2 regions of the Bradyrhizobium sp. 41S5 genome follow, and region 2 is predicted to be linked to the other one. Evidence: riboswitches for the same ligand, from Rfam matches in the RefSeq annotation. Region 2 holds a riboswitch; the other holds the start of a gene.
What was found. A riboswitch is a leader RNA that binds a small molecule or an ion and turns the genes downstream of it on or off. The one in region 2 is predicted to bind S-adenosylmethionine.
Positions count from the first base shown of each region.

Region 1 (4,414 bases), 1.8 Mb from region 2:
CTTCGACAAGATCATGGGCTCGAACGTCAAGAGCAACATCTGGCTTTCCGCGCTGGCGATCCCGCAGATGGCCGAACGCGGCAAGGGCTCGGTCGTCATCATCTCCTCGATCGGCGGCCTGCGCGGCTCGACCGTGATCGGCGCCTACGGCATCTCCAAGGCGGCGGACTTTGCGCTGTGCCGCAGCCTCGCCGGCGAATGGGGCCCGAAGGGCGTGCGGGTCAATTGCGTGGCGCCGGGCCTGGTGAAGACCGATTTCGCCCGCGCGCTGTGGGAGGATCCGGACAATCTGAAGCGCCGCACCGCGTCGACGCCGCTCCGCCGCATCGGCGAGCCCGACGAGATCGCGGGCGCGGTGGCCTATCTCGCCTCCGATGCCTCGACCTTCATGACCGGCCAGACCATCGTGGTCGACGGCGGCGTGACGACGGCTGCGACGTAACGGCTGTTCCTTCGCCTCTCCCGCTTGCGGAATATGCCGGCGCGAGCCAGCCACCGCAGAATCAGTGTCGTCCCAGCGAAAGCAGGGACCCATAACCATCGCTCAGCATTGCTTATGCACGCTGTGGCCACAGCCTGCTCTAACAACTCGACCCTGTGGTTATGGGTCCCTGCTTTCGCAGGGACGACGGCTTGCGGGAGAGGGAGCGCAGCCCATTTGGCGCTTCTACCCCAGTCTCAAACCTGCTCGAGCGCGCGCTCAAGATCCTCGATCAGGTCGTCAGGGTGCTCGAGCCCGGCCGAGAAGCGAATAAAACCTTCGCTGATGCCGAGCTCGGCGCGGGCCTCCGGCGCCAGGCGCTGATGCGTCGTGGTCGCGGGATGCGTGACCAGGCTCTTGGCATCGCCGAGATTGTTGGAAATGCGCGAGATCTTCAGCGCGTTGAGGCAGCGGAAGGCGCCGGCCTTGCCGTCCTTCACCTCGAAGCCGACCAGCGTCGAGCCGGCGCCCATCTGCTTCTTCACTGTCTCGGCCTGCGGATGATCGGGGCGGCCGGGATAGACCAGCCGCGTGATCTTCGGATGCTTCGCCAGCGCCTCGGCGATCTTGGCCGCGTTCTCGGTCTGCGCGCGGACGCGGACGCTGAGCGTCTCGAGTCCCTTCAACAGCACCCAGGCGTTGAACGGAGACAGCGACGGACCGGTCTGGCGCATGAAATTATGGATGTGCTCGGCGATGAAGGCTTCCGACGACAGGATGACGCCGCCGAGGCAGCGGCCCTGGCCGTCGATATGCTTGGTCGCGGAATAGACCACGACGTCGGCGCCGAGCGACAGCGGGCTCTGCCAGATCGGCGTCGCGAACACATTGTCGACGATCAGGCGGGCGCCGCCGCTATGCGCGATCTCTGCGATCGCTCCGATGTCGAGCACGTCGAGCGTCGGATTGGTCGGGCTCTCCAGGAAGAAGGTTTTGGTGTTCGGCCGCAATGCGCGCTGCCACTGGTCGAGATCGAGACCGTCGACCAGCGTCGTCTCGATGCCGTAGCGCGGCAGCAGGTCCTGCACCACGTAGAGGCAGGAGCCGAACAGGGCCTTCGACGCCACCACGTGATCGCCGGCCTTCAGCGGTGCGAGGATCGCGGTCGTTACCGCGGCCATGCCGGTCGCGGTCGAGCGCGCGGCTTCCGCGCCCTCGAGCTCGATCATGCGGCGCTCGAACATCGCAATGGTCGGATTGGAATAGCGCGAATAGATGAAGCCGGGATCCTGGCCCTTGAAGCGCGCCTCGCATTGCTCGGCGGTGTCGTAGACGTAGCCCTGGGTCAGAAACAGCCCTTCCGACGTCTCCCCGAATTGCGAGCGGAGCGTGCCGCCGTGGACGAGGCGGGTTTCGGGACGAAGGTGGGCAGTAGACTTGGATTCAGAAGACTTGGATTCAGACATGTGACCTCCGAAGTGGCCATTTCCCTCGGAAAAGGGCCACAAAAAAACCGGCCTGGAGCAACCTCCACAAGCCGGGATCACACTGTCCCCGGCCTGTTTAGCGACTTATTTAACGTGGCTGCAAGCCGGCCGGCTCAAATCACCACGGGATAAGTGCAGCTGATATTCCCTCGCGCCCTTTCCGTCAAGACGGTCATCGGATAACCCGTAAAAGCCCATATTTTGGGGCTTGGTGGCCGTTCAGAGTATGATTTTTGGGCCATCCCGAGGGACCGCGCCGTGTCGTTCACGCTGGAAGACGAATCCAACGGAATCCTGCCTGACCGCATGATTGCGGAGATGGCGGAGGCCGGCCTCATTCTGCCCGCCTACGACTTTGTCGAGAGCCAGATCCAGCCGGCAAGCCTCGATCTTCGCCTCGGCGACATCGCCTACCGCGTCCGCGCCAGCTTCCTGCCCGGGCCCGATGCCACGGTCGCGGAGCGGATCGACCAGCTGAAGTTGCACGAGATCGATCTCTCCGACGGCGCGGTGCTGGAGACCAATTGCGTCTACATCGTCCCGCTGCTGGAAAGCCTGGCGCTGCCGCCGGAGATCGTGGCCGCGGCCAACCCGAAGAGCTCGACCGGACGGCTCGACGTCTTCACCCGCGTGATCGCTGACGGCACCCGCCGCTTCGACATGATCGGCGCCGGCTATCACGGTCCGCTCTATGCCGAGATCAGCCCGAAGACGTTTCCCGTGCTGCTGCGCGAGGGCTCGCGGCTCAGCCAGGTCCGCTTCCGGATCGGCGAGGCGACCTTGACCGCCGATGAGCTCGACGCGCTGCATGCCGCCGAGCGGCTGGTCGATGCCGACAATGCCGATCTCGTCCATGGCGTCGCGCTGTCGGTTGATCTCTCCGGCGAGAACTCGGGCGGCTTCGTCGGCTATCGCGCCAAGCGTCACACCGGCGTGGTCGATGTCGATCGCCGCGGCGGCTATTCGGTCGAAGAATTCTGGGAGCCGATCAAGGCGCGGCCCGACGGCAGCCTCATCCTCGATCCCGGCGAGTTCTACATCCTGGCTTCGAAAGAGGCGGTGCAGGTGCCGCCGGACTACGCCGCGGAGATGGTGCCGTTCGATCCGCTGGTCGGCGAATTCCGCGTCCACTATGCCGGCTTCTTCGATCCCGGCTTCGGCTATGCAGGCGCCGGCGGCAAGGGCGCGCGCGCCGTTCTCGAAGTGCGCTCGCGTGAGGTGCCGTTCATTCTCGAGCATGGCCAGATCGTCGGCCGCCTCGTTTATGAACGCATGCTCGAGCGTCCCGACGCGCTCTATGGCCAGCGCATCGGCTCGAACTACCAGGCGCAGGGCCTGAAGCTCTCCAAGCATTTTCGCGTGTAATTTCGCGGGCCGCCGGCCGCCGCCGCGTCGTCTCGCAGCCCGCGCGATGGTTCGATCCGCGGCCCGGCTTAGGCCACCCTGACCGTCGACAGGAATTTCCCGACTTCATCCTTGAGCCGTGTGCTCTCGGTGGCCAGCGTCCGCGCCGATGCGAGCACCTGCGATGATGCGGCGCCGGTCTCCGATGCACCGTGGCGGACCTCACTGACGCTCGCGCTGACGTGATGCGTTCCTTGCGCCGCCTGCTGGACGTTGCGCGAGATCTCCTGGGTGGCTGCCGTCTGCTCTTCGACCGCGGATGCGATCGTCGCCGAGATCTCGGACAGCCGGCTGATGATGTCGCTCACACCCTCGATCGCCTGAACCGATTGCTTTGAGGCGCTCTGGATGCTGGCGATCTGGACGCCGATGTCGCCGGTCGCCTTGGCGGTCTGCTCCGCCAGTTGCTTGACCTCGGATGCGACGACGGCAAAGCCGCGCCCGGCATCACCGGCGCGCGCGGCCTCGATCGTTGCGTTGAGCGCGAGCAGGTTGGTCTGGGAGGCAATCGTGTTGATGAGCTCGATGACGTCGCCGATGCGCCCGGCTGCGGAAGACAATTCCGCCGCAAGTTCCGAGGTTGAGCGCGCGCGGTCGACGGCCTCGCCGGCGATCCTCGCGGATTCCTGGACCTGCCGGCTGATTTCGCCGACCGACGAGCTCATTTCCTCGGTCGCCGATGCAACCGACTGCACGTTTGCGGACGCCTCCTCGGAGGCGGATGCAACGTCGCTGGCGAGGCCTTGCGAGCGGGTCGCCGTCGAAGTCAGGCTGGCGGCAGACGCCTCCAGCTCCTGTGACGAGGACGACACGGTCTCGATGATCTCCCCGACGGCGTTCTCGAACTCTGCGGCCAGCTGGTGCAGCTGCTGCTTTCGCTCGCTGGCCGCTTCGTCGCGCTGGCGGGCCTGGGTCTCGGCCTCCTCGCGCGCTTTCCGTTCCGCCTCGTCGCGGATCACCACGACGGCTTGTGCCATGTCTCCGATCTCGTCGGCGCGGCCGGCGCCGGGAACGACGATATCCGTGACACCGATCGCCATCGCCCGCATTGCAGCCGTCAGTCTGCCCAGCGGCCGCACCACGCCGAGAGCAAAGACCAGGA
Region 1 is NZ_CP083721.1:7,969,611-7,974,024, reverse strand. Features, by position in the region: gene HAP47_RS38215 (SDR family NAD(P)-dependent oxidoreductase) at 1-442, shown strand, start outside; gene HAP47_RS38210 (O-succinylhomoserine sulfhydrylase) at 679-1,887, opposite strand; SAM riboswitch at 1,964-2,043, opposite strand; gene HAP47_RS38205 (2'-deoxycytidine 5'-triphosphate deaminase) at 2,215-3,273, shown strand; gene HAP47_RS38200 (methyl-accepting chemotaxis protein) at 3,342-4,414, opposite strand, start outside.
Region 1: linked by a shared signal. The riboswitch ahead of HAP47_RS38210 (O-succinylhomoserine sulfhydrylase) and the one ahead of metX (homoserine O-acetyltransferase MetX) in region 2 are both predicted to bind S-adenosylmethionine.

Region 2 (4,414 bases):
GCGTCTTCTCCGAGCGCGCGGTGGTCACGATCTCGCCGACCAGGCCTTGCGCGCGTGCGCCGCGCGCGATCGAGCCGCCGATCAGGCCGAAGCCGATCAGCGCGATGCGGTTGAAGAGCGGAGCCGTGGTCACGTCGGTGTTCACTTTCCAGCCAGGAAGTCGCGCAGGCCCTCGACCACGAGGCGGTTGGCTTCCTCGGTGCCAATGGTCATGCGCAGCGCATGCGGCAGCTTGTAATTGTTGAGCGCGCGCAGCACGAGGCCGCGCCGGGTGAGATAGGCGTCGGCTTCCGCGGCGGTCCTGCCCTTGTCGGCCGGGAAGTGGATCAGCACGAAATTGGCGACGCTCGGCGTCACCTTGAGCCTGAGCTTGCCGATCTCCTCGGTCAGCCAGTTGCGCCACTGTTCGGTGTGCGTCCGCGACATCTGCACATGCGCAGTGTCCTCGATCGCCGCCACCGCGGCCAGCATCGCCGGCGTCGTGACGTTGAACGGACCGCGGATGCGGTTGCAGGCATCGACGATATGCGCCGGGCCGAACATCCAGCCGACCCGCAGCGCGGCCAGGCCATGGATCTTCGAGAAGGTGTGCGTCACCACCGTGTTGTCCGTGGTTGCGACCAGCTCGATGCCAAGCTCGTAGTCGTTGCGCGAGACATAGTCGGCATAGGCGGCGTCGAGCACCAGCAGCACATGCGACGGGAGTTCAGCCCGCAGCCGCTTGACCTCGTCGAACGGGATATAGGTGCCGGTCGGATTGTTCGGGTTGGCGAGCCAGACCAGTTTCGTGCGCGGCGTCACCACCTTGAGGATGGCATCGACGTCGGCCGTGAAATTGCTCTCGGCCGCAATCACGTTCTTGGCGCCGTTCGCCATCGTGGCGATCGGGTAGACCAGGAAGCCATGGGTGGTCGAGATCGCCTCATCGCCGGGCGCGAGATAGGTGTGCGCGAGCAAATTGAGGATCTCATCGGAGCCGGCGCCGCAGATGATGCGGTCCGGATCGAGCCCATAGGCGCGGCCGATCGCCTCGCGCAGCACGCGCGAGGTGCCCTCCGGATAGTCCTCGAGATGGTCAGCCGCGCCCTTGTAGGCCGCGATCGCCTTCGGAGACGGACCGAACGGCGTCTCGTTGGCGGACAGCTTGAACACCTTGCGCCCCGGTTCCGGCACCGGGCTCTTGCCGGGCGTGTAGGGCGCAATATCGAGGATGCCGGGATTCGGCACGGGGCGGGACATCATCAACTCCGGATATACTACGGGCGGCCGGCTCTTACTTCAGGTCCTGGCCGATCCGTTAGAGGGCACCGTATAGCGCGTTGCGTGGCTGCCGACGAGGGCCGAAGAGCGCACCGAGGCGCCGGCCTCGATCAAGGCGAGCTTGATCTTCTCGAAACCCTTGTTGGTCAGGTCTTGCCCGGTGACCGACACCAGCAGGGCCGCGCCGTCGAACGCGGTGTCGGGGACCGCGACGATCTCGGCGAGCGGCGCCAGGGCGCGGGCGACATCGGCGTTCCAGCCGGAGACGCGCACGCTCCAGGTCTGCACCTCGGTCACCATGGCGTCGTCGGCGACCCGCGAGATCACGAACACCGGCAACGCGGCGGGATGGTCGGCGCGTTCGAGGAACGGCAGCCGTGCGATGATCTTCGGCGCGCCATCGGCTTCGAGCGCATTCCACCACGGCGTGCGGCTCGCGATCGCGGAGACCAGCGCGAGGTCGCCCTTCGACTTCGCCGCCGCCTCGACCGCGGCCTGGGCGCTGAAATGCGACACGTAAGGCACCACGAAGCCGAAGTGAAACCGCGCCGAGTCGCGCATTGCGGACTCGCCCACGGAAACATCGGCATGCACGGCGAACGGCGCCTGCACATAGGTGAAGGTCGAGATGATGACGCGCCAGATGCTCTCGATGGTGTCGAGCGGCAGGATGCCGCGATGGCGCTGCACGAGTTCGCGCATCATGCTGGCCTCGCGCGCCGGGCGGAACGCCGAGCCGACCTCCTGGGTCTTCTTGACCTGGATCAGGCGGTCGATGATGTCGCCGCGCGCCATCAGCAGGCGGTGAACCTGCTCGTCGATCGCGTCGATCTCCTTGCGCAGCTCCTGCAGCGAGGGCGGCGACGGGGGTGGGTTGGACATGCTCTCAAACCTTGTCGTCCGGGCGGCCCGATGCCGTGCCAGACAGGGTCCCTGATTAGGAAAGACGGCCAGCGAAAGCAAAGAGAAACGTCGCAGGCGTGCCTTGCGCATTCGGTTAACCATTGGCGCCCGGCAAGGGGAGGTTCGCGGGCCGCCTTGACGACGGGGGGCCTGGGGACTAGGTTCGCTGCACTCCGTGGTCATTTGAGCCGGCCGGCTTGCAGCCACGTTAAACAACTCGCTAAACAGGCCGGGGACAGATCAGCTCCCGGCCGAACCTTGTTCAGGCCGGGTTTTTTATGGCCTGATTTTCTGTTCGAGCCCTCCCACGCGAGGGCAGGGTCGCCTAGATGAGCAACGTGCGTCCGATACCGAGCCCGCAAACCCCGAGCGATGATCGCGCCCATGAGGCCGATCACCCGTCGTCATTGGTGGCGAAGTTCGGCATGGATCAGCCGCTGAAGCTCGATTGCGGCGTCGATCTTGCGCCGTTCCAGATCGCCTATCAGACCTATGGCCAGCTCAATGCTGACAGGTCCAACACGATCCTGATCTGCCACGCGCTGACCGGCGATCAGCACGTCAACAACACCCATCCCGTCACCGGCAAGCCCGGCTGGTGGGACACCATGGTCGGCGCCGGCAAGCCGATCGATCCCGAACAATACTTCATCATCTGCTCCAACGTGATCGGCGGCTGCATGGGCTCGACTGGCCCTGCGTCGCTGAACCCTGCGACCGGCAAGGTGTGGGGGCTCGATTTCCCGATCATCACGATCCCCGACATGGTGCGCGCGCAGGCGATGCTGATCGATCGCCTCGGCATTGCGACGCTGTTCTGCGTGGTCGGCGGCTCGATGGGCGGCATGCAGGTGCTGCAATGGACCGCGGCCTATCCCGAGCGCGTGTTCTCGACGCTCGCGATCGCCTGCTCGACGCGGCACTCGGCGCAGAACATCGCGTTCCACGAGCTCGGCCGCCAGGCCGTGATGGCCGATCCGGACTGGCGCGGCGGCCGCTATGTCGACGAGGACACGCATCCGCATCGTGGACTGGCGGTGGCGCGGATGGCGGCGCACATCACCTATCTCTCGGACGCCGCGCTGCACCGCAAGTTCGGGCGACGGATGCAGGACCGCGAGCTGCCGACCTTCTCGTTCGATGCGGATTTCCAGGTCGAGAGCTATCTGCGCTACCAGGGCTCGTCCTTTGTCGAGCGCTTCGACGCCAACAGCTATCTGTATCTCACGCGCGCGATGGACTATTTCGACATTGCCGCCGACCACAATGGCGTGCTTGCGAAAGCGTTCACCGGCATCAAGACGCGGTTCTGCGTGGTGTCGTTCACCAGCGACTGGCTGTTTCCGACCTCGGAATCGCGTGCCTTGGTGCATGCGCTGAACGCGTCGAGCGCACGGGTGTCGTTCGCCGAGATCGAGACCGATCGCGGCCATGACGCGTTCCTGCTCGACGTGCCGGAATTCCTCGAGATCTCCCGCGCCTTCCTGCAGGCCGCAGGCAAGGCCCGCGGATTGAGGGACAACGGCCAGTCATGAGCATGCAGCAAACCTTGCCCTTGCCGGGCGTCGCGCCGGAGCGGACCGGCGGCTATCGCACTGATCATCTGCTGGTCGCCGACATGGTGCGGCCGGGCTCGCGCGTGCTCGACGTCGGCTGCGGCGACGGCGAGCTGCTGCAATTGCTGGAGAGCCGCGGCATCGACGGCCGCGGCATCGAGCTGTCGCGCGAGGGCGTCAATGGCTGCGTCGCCAAGGGTCTCGCGGTGGTGCAGGGTGACGCCGACACCGACCTCGTCAACTATCCCGATGACGCCTTCGACTACGTGATCCTGTCGCAGACCTTGCAGGCGACGCGGCAGCCGAAGGTGGTGCTGGAGAACCTGCTGCGGATCGGCCATCGCGCGATCGTCTCGTTCCCGAATTTCGGGTTCTGGAAAATGAGGCTGCAGCTCCTGATCGGCGGCCACATGCCGCGGACCGAGAATCTGCCGGCGAGCTGGTACGACACCGCCAACATCCATTTCTGCACCATCAAGGATTTCGTGCAGCTCTGCGAGGAGATCAACGTCAAGATGGAGCGCGCGGTGGCGCTCGATCTCTACGGCCGCCCGGTGCCGCTCAACCTGCCCTGGTGGGTGTGGAACATGTTCGGCGAACAGGGCGTGTTCCTGCTCAGCCGGGGTAGCAAGGCGAGCGACAAGACCAAGTGACAGCCATGTGACGTGTCGACCCGGCGCCGCCACCTGCGACAT
Region 2 is NZ_CP083721.1:1,289,589-1,294,002, forward strand. Features, by position in the region: gene HAP47_RS06085 (prephenate/arogenate dehydrogenase family protein) at 1-133, opposite strand, end outside; gene hisC (histidinol-phosphate transaminase) at 142-1,239, opposite strand; gene HAP47_RS06095 (chorismate mutase) at 1,279-2,142, opposite strand; SAM riboswitch at 2,329-2,408, shown strand; gene metX (homoserine O-acetyltransferase MetX) at 2,493-3,698, shown strand; gene metW (methionine biosynthesis protein MetW) at 3,695-4,372, shown strand.